Regions from separate parts of the Brevibacillus choshinensis genome, predicted to be linked through region 1. Evidence: riboswitches for the same ligand, from Rfam matches in the RefSeq annotation. Region 1 holds a riboswitch; the other holds the start of a gene.
The links. Region 1 has a riboswitch for FMN ahead of ribD (bifunctional diaminohydroxyphosphoribosylaminopyrimidine deaminase/5-amino-6-(5-phosphoribosylamino)uracil reductase RibD). Riboswitches for the same ligand answer to the same signal wherever they lie in the genome.
Positions count from the first base shown of each region.

Region 2: linked by a shared signal. The riboswitch ahead of JNE38_RS04990 (ECF transporter S component) and the one ahead of ribD (bifunctional diaminohydroxyphosphoribosylaminopyrimidine deaminase/5-amino-6-(5-phosphoribosylamino)uracil reductase RibD) in region 1 are both predicted to bind FMN.

Region 1 covers NZ_CP069127.1:5,170,892-5,177,830, forward strand. Annotated here, with positions in the region: gene JNE38_RS25905 (riboflavin synthase) at 1-534, opposite strand, end outside; gene ribD (bifunctional diaminohydroxyphosphoribosylaminopyrimidine deaminase/5-amino-6-(5-phosphoribosylamino)uracil reductase RibD) at 553-1,662, opposite strand; FMN riboswitch at 1,788-1,933, opposite strand; FMN riboswitch at 2,070-2,217, opposite strand; gene JNE38_RS25915 (HAD family hydrolase) at 2,271-2,921, opposite strand; gene catA (type A chloramphenicol O-acetyltransferase) at 3,130-3,789, shown strand; gene yunB (sporulation protein YunB) at 3,872-4,600, opposite strand; gene JNE38_RS25930 (MFS transporter) at 4,658-5,812, opposite strand; gene JNE38_RS25935 (copper amine oxidase N-terminal domain-containing protein) at 6,086-6,939, opposite strand, start outside.
Region 2 covers NZ_CP069127.1:938,049-944,987, reverse strand. Annotated here, with positions in the region: gene JNE38_RS05000 (HAD family hydrolase) at 1-394, shown strand, start outside; gene proS (proline--tRNA ligase) at 497-1,963, opposite strand; gene JNE38_RS04990 (ECF transporter S component) at 2,269-2,874, opposite strand; FMN riboswitch at 3,119-3,272, opposite strand; gene JNE38_RS04985 (DUF4179 domain-containing protein) at 3,480-4,523, opposite strand; gene JNE38_RS04980 (RNA polymerase sigma factor) at 4,570-5,103, opposite strand; gene JNE38_RS04975 (ABC transporter permease) at 5,288-6,085, opposite strand; gene JNE38_RS04970 (ABC transporter permease) at 6,093-6,887, opposite strand; gene JNE38_RS04965 (ABC transporter ATP-binding protein) at 6,880-6,939, opposite strand, start outside.

The DNA.
Region 1 (6,939 bases):
GACCTGGTCACCCACCTTGCGATCCTGCAGGCTAGTCTGTGCCAGTGTATGGGGGATGATCGAAACCGAAAAGCTGCTGTCATCCACATCCACTACGGTCAAGCTGATGCCATCGATACAAATCGAGCCGCGCGGGATGACGTATTTCAAGAGAGCCGAGTCGGCTGCGATGCGAAACAGCACCGCATTGGCATGCGGCTGTCGAGATACAATCATACCCGTACCATCCACATGTCCCGATACGATATGGCCCCCGAACCGGTCACCCAGACGCATCGCTCGCTCCAGATTGACGCGCTGTCCCTGCCTAAGCTGGCGCAGGCTCGTTTTGTTCAGTGTTTCCGGCATGACATCTACCGTAAATTGGTGAGTCGAATAAGAGGTGACCGTCAGGCAAATGCCGTTTACGGAGATGCTATCCCCTGTCTTCACTCCCTCGAGCACACGCGCTGCACGGATGACGAGTCGACTTGCCTGTCCGCTTCCCGTCATGGCATCAAGTGTGCCTACTTCTTCCACGAGTCCCGTAAACATGAATGGTGTCACCTCTCTTTATTCGTGCTGCTCCCAGCGCGGGTAGCCGATAAAGCGCACATCTTCTTCACTTACCTGCTTGATGGCTATATCCTTCAGCGTTACCGCTTCATCCATGGTGGCAAATCCCGCTCCGCCAAATGGGGTCGAAGCCTCCTTACCCCCAACCAGCTTCATCGATACGTAACTGATGATTTTTTGGATGGCTTTCGCCTGCAAAAAGGAACCATTGACTCCTGCTCCCCCTTCTACCAAAAGGGAAGTAATGCCGAGCTCCCCCAGCTGCTTCAATACGGCCATCACGGAGAGCGGAGCGTCCAGCGTGATCAGCTTGACGTGTTTGACTTCCGCAAAAGCTTGCCGTCTCTCCTCTGATGCCTCCGGAGTGGTAAATATCCAGGTCGTTGCCAGTGGATCCTGCACGATGCGAGCTGTCAGCGGAGTGCGCAATTGGCTGTCGAGTACGACCCGGACGGGCTGTTTTCCATACAGCTCTCCTGACGATCGGGCTGTCAGCTCAGGGTCATCGGCCAAGACCGTTCCTACCCCTACCAATATGGCATCATTCGTTCTGCGCAGCTCATGAACCTCAGCTCTAGCTGCTTCCCCCGTGATCCAGCGGCTATGTCCAGTGGCCGTCGCGATTTTCCCGTCAAGGGTGCTCGCCGTCTTCACCGTCACAAACGGAAGCTTGGTTTGGATGTAGTGAAAAAAGACTTCATTCAGTTTGGTCGCTTCCTGCGCGCAAACGCCGATCTTCACTTCGACTCCCGCGGAAAGCAGCCTCTCGATTCCCTTTCCCGCTACCAGGGGGTTCGGGTCCAGAACGGCTACCACGACTCGTGAAACGCCTGCTGCGACCACAGCTTCCGCACAAGGAGGCGTTTTCCCGTGATGACTGCAGGGTTCCAGGGTAACGTACATGGTAGCCCCTTTCGCTAGGTCACCCGCCATACGCAGGGCATGCACCTCCGCATGCGGCCCTCCCGCTTTCAGATGTGCCCCCATGCCGACGACCTGACCGTTTTGAACGACCACAGCTCCGACCAGCGGATTGGGACTCGTCTGTCCTCTTACACCTCGCGCCAGCTCCAGCGCCATTTCCATGAAGCGTACGTCTTGTTCCATCACTCTCTCCTATCCCTCCAGATTCCAGCCAACGAAAAAAACCCTAAAACCAATTCGTTTCAGGGGATAGGGAAAGACGCCTGCCTTCAATCGATTTTTCGAAAAACCGAATCAAGACGGCGCTCTTGCATCTTCTCCCATCCGGACTGTACCGTCGGCTCTGGATTTTCACCAGATCAGTCGCTTTCCATGCGTGGTCAGCGAGTCGCGGGCTCGACGCTCTTGCGTCATCACCGCCGGTCGGGAATTACACCCTACCCTGAAGATTGCTTCGTATGAAATTCCTGCTGTGCTACTATTCCCTCCTTTTATCAAATAAAAATGCCCATGAGCATTCGACTCAGGGCATCGAGAAAGAAGCCTATTCTCAACCGTTTTTTTGCAAAAAACAGCTGCAAGGCTATTCCAAATACCTTCTCCCATCCGGACTTTACCGTCGGCCTTGGAATTTCACCAAGTCAGTCGCTGCCCAAATTGCAGACAGCGAGTCGCGGGCTCAGACGTGCGTTCGTCATTACCGCCGGTCGGGAATTGCACCCTACCCTGAAGGCTGGTATTCAGTTAGGTAGAGTATAGCACATTTCTGGACAAAGCCTACACTTTTCTTCTCAAAAATGAGCCAGCAGCTCACGCAAATCACGTATGGTCGTAAACGGTGTAACTCCCTTGCTCTCCATTTCCTGCTGTTTAGCCTGGTAGGCAATGAAGCGGACATCGGCATTCTGCGCCGCTTTGCCATCGATCCAGGAATCCCCGACCATCGTCCACGCACTCATGGACCGTTCGGGATGCTGCCGCAAAATGTAGTGTACCCCTGACGAAGAAGGTTTCAGCTCCGTCATTTGCTCGCGTGCCACGATTTCTGCAAAATAATGGGCAATCCCCGTCTCGTGCAGAGCCTCATGGGCAGCCGCGGAGGCATTGTTCGTGAGAATGTAGAGCTGGCAGCGTTTTTGCAATTCGTCCAGCACCTCCACGGCGTAGTCCTCCAATACAGCCCCGTGCATCCCTTCCTTTTCCACAGCAGTGACCGCTTCCCACATCTGCTGTTCCAGCTCAGGCGTCATGTTCGCAGATTGTCTCCCGATCTCGATCAGCTGTGACGCCGTATGATTTTGCCAATCCAGACCTGGCTCGCAGCATCCATTATCTATCAGCACCTGATAGATAGCATGCTTCATCCGCGGAAAATCAATCGTAGATTTCAACAGCGTATTGTCCATATCAAAAATGATGCCCTTCTCGTAGTGAATAGCCATCGGTTCCTCCTCGTCCATTTCTCAGTCTTTTGTATTCATAGTAACGGGAAAATTGCCATTGGAACACCCTTTTGCTTTTGCTGTATACTTCTTTTATGAGCAGATGACCTGCTCAAATCTTGCGAGGACCGTGATGAGGATATGGTTAAAGCAGTGGATCAAGCCTCCTAAAGCAAAGAAACACGATCATTTTAGGAGGGAACCAAGCATGATTTTCCACCCCATTGACATGGATACCTGGAGCCGAAAGCCTTATTTCGACCATTATCTGCACAGCGTCAGATGCACCTTTAGCATGACTGCCAACATCGATATTACCCGGATGCTCCCCGATCTGAAGAACAGTGGATTCAAGCTGTATCCGGCCTTGATTCACATGCTCACGACGGTTGTAAACCGCCACATGGAGCTTAGGATGGGCTATGATCCGGATGGCAGCGTAGGGTATTGGGAAAGCATGTCTCCCAGCTACACCATTTTCCACGAGGACGACAAGACATTCAGCAGCATCTGGACCGAGCACCACGATGACTTTCCCGTTTTTCACGGTCGCTATTTGGACGATCTCGCTGCGTTCGGCCAGATCAAGCAGTTCACCCCGAAGCCCCATGAACCAGGAAACACGTTTCCCATCTCGTGCCTCCCGTGGGTTAGCTTTACGGGATTCAACTTGAACATCTACGACGAGGGGACCTACCTCTCCCCGATCTTCACCATAGGAAAATACTTCAGGCACTCTGACAGCATCCTGCTGCCTTTAGCGGTGCAAATGCATCACGCCGTGTGCGACGGATACCATGCCAGCTTGCTTGTCCAAGAGATGCAGGCATTAGCTGATGATGCCCCGGCCTGGCTTCCTGCGAAGTAACGTAGCGAATCGATCGTCATACAGCGACAGCCCGGTGCATGAGAGTCATGCCCGGGCTGTCGCTTTGTTTGTCTTCCCATGTTTACGGTTGCTCTGGTGCGTCTGGCACCGTTTGACCCTGCGGCGTCTGCGCTCTCGGAACATCCGGCTTTCCTTCGGGGTTGTTGTACAAATACTGAGGCACATCTCCGACGATGAGCGAGTGCGTGATCGGGATTCTCGTGGTCACAGTCTGCTCGTCGGTAGCGAAAGGGACGACGATGCGCAGGTCTACTTCCACGTAAATGTAGACGGTCGCCAGCACCATGTTGATGCCCGCTTCCTTCAGCTCGGTCTCCAGCTTGGTCTTGACCGACCCGATCGGCATGAACGTAATCGGCAAGTCCGGCCCCAAATTGGCCAGAAAGCTGTTCCCCGTCGCGAGTCCGAGCGGGATCGTACGGTCTACCTTTTCCGCCTCGAATTCCTGCAGCTTGTTTTGAATGCGGGAAGTGGTTTCCCCCACGATCCGCGCATACTCCTTGAAATTAAACTGATACGCCTGAATCTGCCCCTGGTTGTCTTTTTCAATCTTCACGATTTGATTAAAGTCGACGCCTTGTTGGGAAATCCGCTTGGTTACTGCGTCCGTAATTGCTTCCTTGGCCAACTGCTCCGTTTTTTGCGAAGCCAGGATCAAGAGCGTCGGCTCGAGCCGTTTTTCCAGGAAAACCAGCGTTTGTATCGACAGGACCAAAAAAATGACCACCGCGATAAAAAACGCCTTCGTTCGGGAAAGCGGGTTCTTCCAACGCCGACGGGGTCGAAACATCGCCACGCCCGTCACCTCCCAATTGGTACATCCTATGGCCTATGGGAGGAAAAAAGACTATCGTTTCCGCAGATAAAAGCTGCCCAAGCCCAGCAATCCCAGCAGGAATAGCAATTGTGCCAGCGCGACCATCCCGAACAAGCCGGTCCAGGCAGCCAGAGGCGGAGCAGCGACAAATCCGATAAAAAATCCGATTCGGCTAAGCAAGCTCTGGACGCCCATGACTCTGCCGCGAATGTGGTTGTCTGCCTGCTGGAGCAGCGTGCTCTCGTATACTTGTGCCGCTCCCGCAAACAAGCCGGCAACAGCCAGCAAAGCGAGAACGCTCACCCTTGTGGTCCCTGCAAAAGCGAGCATGACGACCAGGGCGAGCAGGAGAAAAGCCCCGAACATCCCCTCTTCCTTCTTCACGCGGAGTCGCCCGGCAACAAAAGACCCTGCCATCCCACCCAGACTCATCATGGACCACATCAACCCATGCAAGGCAGCATCAGCCGACGCGAGCTGTTCGGCCAAAAAGGGCAGCCCGTAGTTATGGGCGGACGTACTGAGCGACTCGAACAAAGCTAGCAGACTGATGACCAGAAGAATCGGCTGCTTCGCCAAATAAAGGAGTGTCTCCCGAAACCCTGCCCCTTCTGATGCATTCACCTTGGCTATGGCAGGCTCTGCTCGTTCCCACCTCATCCGGGTCAGCGCGGCAGCTGACACGAGAAAGCTGGCTGCATCGCAGGCAATCACGAGCGAATACCCAACGTGGCTGGTCAAAAACCCGCCGAGGGCAAAGCCGACGATCCCGACCACCGACTCCAAGCGGACCGTTAATCCGTTGATCCTGACGAGCTCATCTCGTTCAAACATCTGCGGCAAGGAAGATTGAAAGCTGATGTGAAACAGGCTGTACAGCATGCCCTTGAAAAAAGCTGCTGCTACCACCACATACGGATTCGGGAAAAACACGATGGACAAAACGGCCAGTCCCGCTCCGATGTCGCTTGCGATCATTGCCCTGCGTCTGTCCACCCGATCGGCCAGCACACCAGCCGCCAGACTAAACAAGATCCCGCCTGCCTGACGCGCTACGAAGAAAGCCATCAGCCAAAACGCGCTGTGGTCAAAGGTGAAAATGAGCGCACTGCATGCTATCAAATCCATCCGCGATCCTAAGGAAGACAGCGCATGGACATACAAATACGTTTTCATCTGAATCATGATTTATCCAAACCCCCTGATCGTCACAGGCGGTTTTAGATCGCACGCCCCCGTCTATCGGGTGCGCACACTGATTATGGCCGTTGACATGCACATGCCTCCTCGTTTTCGCGCTTTTCAAAAAGAACTGTCGTCGACAAACATGCGGGGGCGCTTCCCCAACTCGTCCTGCGCGGCGCATTGCACCGTATCTTCATCTTATCAGCGAAGGCGCTGGTCCTGAAAGCAAAAAAACGCGAAGCATTTGCCCCGCGTCTTTATAACCGTATCCTCTTATTTTCCCTCAGTGAATTGGATGGAGTCCACGATCTTTTGCAAGCGCTGCTCCAGCGACTTGGTTTTGACCCATTCCGATATCGTGAAGGCGACCATGTATGCATTCTTTCCCTTTTCCAGCAAATAAAACTGTTTCTCAAACCGAATCCCATTGTCTTTTCCCACGAAGACCATCTTGTAGGCCTGAACTCCGGAGAGGGTGACCGCCTTGCTTTCCTTTTCCGTGTAGCCATAGGCCTCCGTATTTTCTTTTATGGATCGCTCTACTTCCTTGCGAGCATCAATGAGCTTGCCTGGAAGAGCAATAATCGTTGCGTACCCTCCGGCAAATTCGTACCCCCTAACGGATGCATCGCTTCGCATTTCCTTCCAATGCTCCGGGATGCTGATCGAGAATTGATAGGCAGGAAGCTTGAGGGTGGCCATCTGGTCCTTGTCGATCAGGTCATCGTCGGTGATTTCGCCCATTGACGGATTCATTGCGCTTTGATCGATCGTTAGCGATTGCTTGATCGTCTGGATCAGCGCCGCAGTCTCCTGTGCGCTTGCCTCCGGATCATAGGCGACTTCTACGTAAACCTTGTAGTCCCCTTTGAAGAAAAAGAAGTCCAGCTCCGGGATCCAGCCTGTGCCATCCGAACTGCTGACTTTCTGCTCTCTGGAAGGAACTCCCGCTATTGTCGAGGAGACAGTTGCGGGATCGATCTTCAAATAGTTTTCATTCACGAGGTCGCGGTACATTTGTTCATGCCGCTTCACCCAGTCATCGAGCGTAAGCCCGTCTTCCTTGGAGGTAATCTTGATTTTCAACCACTGTTTGCCATTCTCGCTGGAGAATTGGGTGAACGACT
Region 2 (6,939 bases), 1.9 Mb from region 1:
GATCGGGGGCATGCTCCAGCGATTGCAGGCGGCAGGCATCCAGATGGGGATCGTCACCGGAAAGGGCAGGCAGAGTGCCGACATTTCGCTGCAAGAGTGGGAGCTTTCTTCTTATTTTCATGTGGTCATTACCGGCGATGATGTCACCCATCCCAAGCCGCATCCGGAGGGCATTCTGCTTGCCATGGAGCGATTGGGCGCAAAGGCTGCCGAGACCATCTATGTGGGAGACAGCGATGCGGATGTGCAAGCAGGCCGCTCTGCCGGGCTGATGACGGTTGGGGTCGATTGGCTCGCAGTCACCCAAAAGGCCGGGCAATTTGATCCACAGCCGGATTATGTGTTTACAGATGTAGAAAGCTTCGTGGAGTGGGTGCTGGCCGCCCGGCGCTAAACTGTCCTCGCCAGCCCACAGACAAAAAGGCATGCCTCCATTTCAGAGGGCACGCCTTTTTTCTTTGCAGCTTGATCAGCTCCAAGGCTGGGAAAATAGCTCCTAGTAAGCTCGGCCGAACCAAACCGTGTGCTGTGCTTTTTCACCGCAGCAAATGCATGTTTCTTTTCGTACAGGTGGGTCAAACGGAATATTGCGGGAGGTAAACTTGGTCTCTTCCTTGACCTTCGCTTCGCATGCATCGTCTCCGCACCAGCCAGCCAGCACCCATCCACTTGGTGCATTGTCCTGCTCGCTCTTCTCGATATGCGACGCCAGCTGCTCCATGCTGTCGATCCCCAGATGGGAATTCGCCTCGCGAAAAGCCAATGCTTTTTGGAACATGTTTTGCTGGATTTCCTCGAGCAGGTTCCGGATCGTCTCCACGATGCCTTCCAGCGCCACCGTAATCTTTTCACCCGTATCGCGGCGTGCCAGAATCACTTGCCCATTTTCGACATCGCGCGGCCCCATTTCCAAACGTACAGGTACCCCGCGCATTTCCCACTCATTGAACTTCCAGCCTGGCGTCTCCTCACGAAGATCGGCACGAACGCGGATGCCGGAAGCCTTGATCGTATCGAAGAGCGGATCGAACGCCTGCATCACTTGCTCCCGCAGCTTCATCGGACCGACTGGAATCATGATCACTTGGGTAGGAGCCATCCGCGGAGGCAGAGACAATCCACGGTCATCCCCGTGCACCATGATCATCGAGCCGATCAAGCGGGTTGAGCTTCCCCAGGAAGTCGTGTGGACGTATTTGAACGTATTGTCTCGATCGAGGAACTTGATCTCAAAGCCGCGTGCGAAATTGTCGCCCAAGTAGTGGGATGTGCCTGCCTGTACGGCCTTCCCATCCTTCATCATCGCCTCGATAGAGTAAGTATCGACTGCGCCGGCAAAGCGTTCGCTAGGAGTCTTTTGTCCTTTCCATACGGGAATCGCCAGCTCCTGCTCGACGACTTCCCGATAGATCTCCAGCATCTGCATCGTTTCCTCTCGCGCCTCTTCCTCTGTCGCATGAGCTGTGTGCCCTTCCTGCCACAAGAACTCGGAGGTGCGTAAAAACGGCATGGTCCGCTTCTCCCAACGGAATACGTTTGCCCACTGATTAATGAGAACGGGCAAGTCGCGATAGCTCTGAATCCATTGGCTGTACATGTGACCGATGATGGTCTCGGACGTCGGGCGCAGTGCAAGACGCTCTTCCAAAGGCTCTCCGCCTGCTTCTGTCACCCATGGCAGCTCAGGATTGAAGCCCTCGATATGTTCTTTTTCCTTTTGCATGAAGGACTCAGGAATCAGCATCGGGAAATAAGCGTTTCGGTGTCCGGTTTCCTTGAAGCGCTTGTTCATCGCCTCTTGGATCCGTTCCCACAGCTCGAACCCTTCCGGCTTGAACACGATACATCCGCGAACGGGCGTGTAGTCCATCAGGTCCGCTTTTTTGATCGTATCGATGTACCAGCGTGAGAAATCCTCCGATTGCGGCGTGATTTCCTTCACAAATGCCTTTTCCTCTTTCATCCTTCTACAGCTCCTTTTTCTTGAATAAGTGAATGCAAAAAATCCCCCATCCCACATAGGGACGGAGGATCAACATCCGCGGTACCACCCTGATTGACCACAGCTGAAGGCTGCAGTCCGCTCAAAGTCCCGATAACGGCGGGGCATCCGGCGTGGCTCATCGCCAGCGGCTTCAGGATGGGGTGCAGTCATGCCGTAGTATCAGCCTTCCAGACAAGGGCCGACTCTCTGGGACGCGGCGAATCACTGCGAGTCCTTTCATAGCCTTTCATTTGTAGATATAGTAGCAAGTCATTTTCCGATTGTCAATTTGTGGCACGCGGGTTCAATCTGGACGCCAGCTTGACGTACACCGGATAAGCGACCAGGGAGAGCATCGCACCCTTGAAAATGTTGAACGGAACGATTCCGTACAGGACGAGTGACCACACGCTGTCTGCTCCAAAGGTCGACAGCAGCTGATCCATTGGCATTTGATAAAGAACGGCATAGGCAGGCAGCAGGAAGAACGCGTTGGCCAGAGCCATCACGGCGCTCATCAGCAGGGTACCCAAAGCGAGGCCGGTCAAAAAGCCTTTCTTGCCTTGGCCGAGTCGCTGCATGGAGACTGCCGCTACGATAAAGCTGGCGCCCGCCACCACGTTGGCCAGCTCCCCGATCAAAAGTCCGTCCGTATTTTTAAACAGCATGTGCAGGGCATTTTTCAAAACCTCCACGATGATCCCTGCCACTGGACCGTACATCAGACCGCCGATCAAGGCAGGCAGCGTACTGAAATCCAGCTTTAAAAAGCTCGGCATCAGTGGAATGGGGAATTCCAAATACTGCAGGATAAAGGCAACCGCTGCGAGCATGGGAATCGTCACAAGCTTTTGGGTTGACCTCGTGGAATGTAATGCTGTTTCTTTCATGTGTACCATCTCCTCATCTTTTTCTCCTTCTTGAGGAATGGCAACAGTGATCGTGAACCCACACATCCTGAACCTTGCGCAAACGAAAACAAGCCCGAGGAAAGAAAGATCCTCAGGGCTTTTTTGCAGGCGCATGACAAATCCTGATGCAAAAATGAGTACGAGAAACAAAAGGGCTGCGAAAGAGCAATGGCCCCTTTTCCCGTTTGCACAGGTAAACAAGCACGTGTGGTAACGTACTGTCGTCATCCTTCTCCCATCCAGACTGTACTGTCGGCTCTGGAATCGCACCAGATCCTGCACTCCCTGCTGCGATCAGCTCGGGAGGCTCGCGGGCTTACATGCATCAAAGCATGATCACCGCCGGTCGGGAATTTCACCCTGCCCCGAAGGAATGTGTTTGTTGTTGTATACAGCATATTATACTGCGGTTTTTTGATTTGACAATAGTTGAAAATGCGATTTTGGCATTTTCCGATGTTTTTTGTAGGAATTATAGGAATGAGCCCTTTTGATTTTTTTGTACACAACTTTTTTCGCTTCATAGAAAAAAGCCGAGGGATTTGCATCCTCTCAGCTCTTGAAATCATTTAGCCGCCCGTACTCTATTGCTCGCTTTGAGACGGGAGATCAATTTTCAATTCCAAGCCCTCGATAAACTGATCCTCACGCACCTTTTCAGAGAAATCATCCTCGTATTCAAAAGGCTTGATAATCAAATACTTGGTCTTTCCAGTAGTTGCATATCGCCCATCAAAGGTAATGCCATTCTCTACGAATGTTCCCTCACCGTTGAGAGCTGGCAGCTGACGACCTTGGTCATCATACACCGCAACTCTAGTATGGGACAATCGTTCCGATGCTTGATCAGCCAGTTTGATCGTCGTCACCAATCGCGTCGTCACAGGAGTTACATTCACCTCAGAGACAGTGAGTGACCCTTGATCGCTTGATCGGCTTGCATTCGGCTTCAAGTTGACGATGCCCTTCGTCGTTTTGTGGAATGGAACGTCCAAGGTAAACTCATGATCGATACCTGCCAGTTTTACCAATACTTCTGCGTGAAAAGGATCCGGTATCGTCGTGGTTGCATTCCGATCGACCGCTGGCAAAACATTCTCGAAAACGAGGACATTCGGGTTGGCAGCTCCCGCAGAGGCATAATTGACGCCTTCTTTTACTTGTCCATTGACTTTGAATACAACGCTGTCTATCGCGTTGCTGAGCTTTACGGCTTCTTCTCCCGTATCAAACATGCCTTCTTTCAAATTCGGTGCGGTTACGCGGAGCAAAAAGACGGCACGTGTTCCATCGTAGACTGTTTCCGTTACATCCAGCTTCACGTCCTGATAGGAGATGCCTGCATTGACCTTGGCAGTGAGACCTTGTTCTCCTGCTGCGCGCAACCCAAGATCCGCTTCAATCGAGCTGAACAGACTGCCCACCACCGGTATTTGCTTGAGGGATTTGGCCATGGCAGGCGAGATAAAGCCCGATGCAAAAACCGTAGCACCCAAAAGGATGGCCGCAGCTGCAACAGATGCCGTTTTCCAAAGACGCGGACGGGGTGCTCTTCCTTTTGGTAGACAAGGCCTTTCAGGGAGCGAAGCGTAAGTTTCATCAAGCCGAGATCGAACAAGTAATGACATACTCGTATTTTCCGCAGATTTATATTTTTTCAGTTCGACTTCCAATTTAGATAGATCCATAGTTCATCGCACCCTTCCCGATTGGCATCAAATGGTCCAGCAACGTTTTTCGCGCCCGGCTGAGCCTCATTTTTGCGGCGCTCTCCGAAATCTCCAATACTTCCGCTACTTGTCGCAAAGGCATATCTTCAAAATAAAAGAGGACAACGACCATGCGCTGCTGCTCCTCCAGCCTGTCAACGGCTTCCTTCAAGTCGACATCCTCGTACTCAGGGGAGAAAGACTGCACCACAGGAATATCCGCCATCGAAACGTTACGGGACCGACTTGCTGCTATCTTTTTGCACGCATTGATCAGGATTCGAAATATCCACGTCTTAAAAAAGCTTGGCTCACGAAGACTAGGAAGAGATTTATAGGCAAGCAAGATCGTTTCCTGGAGAGCATCCGCGACATCCTCGTCCTTTTTCAGGATGGACTTGGCCGTGTTGTGCAAAGGGCTCTCTACGTGCTTCATCAGACGGATAAATGCATCCCGATCACCTTGCTTGGCAAGGATCACCTGTTGGGTTAGCTCCACATTCTCCACTCCTTTCTGTTCGATATTTACAGTAATTAGATCCCCCTGCTCAAGCTTTGGTCACATCTTTTTTCCGTGTTGCATTTTTTCTGTGAAAAAGAGAAATAGCCTGGTCACAAAACGTCAGGGGCTGATTTCCCATAACGCCGGTTGTCACCAGGCTTTCCTAAAGAAAAGGAGCGGGCTATGAACCCGCTCCTCGATACTTGCTCACTCCGATATTCCAAACCAGAAGCCCGATGCCAAAGAAGATAACGGCCATCACCGGGGTCATCGCTGCATAGATGTACCACGTTTCTTTCCGGAGGAAGTAGGCCGCTGGATACACACCCACAAAGGCAAACGGAAGCACGTACGTCAGCACAAAGCGAATGACTTTGTTGTACACGTCAACCGGATAGCGCCCGTACTGCTGAATATTGTAGATCATCGGCGTGATGCCCGTACGCGAGTCGGAGAAAAAGCTGATGGCGGAAATCGCCGTGTACACGCCTCCGTAAATGAGCGCGCCACTGATGGACAGCACGATGAAAATGATCGGGTCGTACCAGTAAAAGACGAGATCCAGCTGAATCGCCGCATACGCCATAATGATCAGGCCGGAAATCACCCCGAAGATCCGGTCAGGGGCGATGGACTCCAGGCAGACCTGCGCCAGATTGTGCACGGGTCTGGTGAGGATCCGGTCCATTTCCCCGCGGATGATATAGCGCTCGTTGAAATCCCAAAAGCCAAAGAAGATCGAGAACAGCGCGTACGGCACCAAAAAGAACCCGTAAATGAAGATGATCTCGTCGCGCGTCCATTCGCCCATGAGCGGCACGTGCTGGAACACGACGATGATAAAGACGAGGTTGATCAGCTCAGAGATCAGATTGGAGGCCAAATCCCCGAGAAAATCTGCCCGATAGGCGAGCCTCGTCTTGAAATACTGGCCTAGGTAGTCAGCAAAAATATGGAAGATGTGTTTCAAATTCCGCATGTCCGTCTTACCCTCCCTGTACGACCAGCCGGTTGCGGGCCACTCGCCATAGAATCAGGATAGGGACCAGGATCACGAACATCCAGATGACCTGAAAGCCGATCAGCTCCCATGCTCTGCCAGCCGGGATCGCACCGGTAAAGATCAGGCTCGGATAGTAATTGATCGCCTGAAACGGCAGGAAGCCCATGATCGTCTGCGCCCATCCCGGAAAGAAGCTGATAGGCAAAACAAGACCCGACATGAGGTCCACAATGACCCGCTTCGCACGCATCATGCCATCATTGCGGAACAGGAAAAACGTGAAGAGTCCCGTCAGCAAATTGACCTGTGTGTTGATGAAAAAGGCGAACATCAGGCTCATTAAGTACAATCCCCAGCCTTGCGCCGTCGCAGGGAAGCTGAACGGGATAATCAAGCTGATCAAAAAGATCCCCGGCCCTGCGAAAAACAGGAAGCGGAAGATGCCTTCCCCAAACGCCTGCGCGGTCTTGACGGAAAGGTAATTGTACGGCCGGATCATTTCAATGGCGACTTTCCCTTCCCTGACGTCTTGGGCGATTTCCATATCGATGTTGTTGAAATAAAAGGCGCGGGACATCCACGCGATCGCCACGTAGGAGGTCATCTGCTCGACGGAGAGACCGCCCAGCTGCTGCTGACCGCCGTAGATCGCGCCCCACAAAAAGTAATACGCCCCGATATTGATGGCGTAGATGATGATTCCGCTGTAATAATTCACCCGGTAGGCCAGCATCGTCAAAAAGCGCATGCGGATCAGTTCCATGTAGAGCTTACGCATGACTCGCTACCTCGCTGTCCGTGGAGTAAATGTTGCGCACGATATCCTCTGT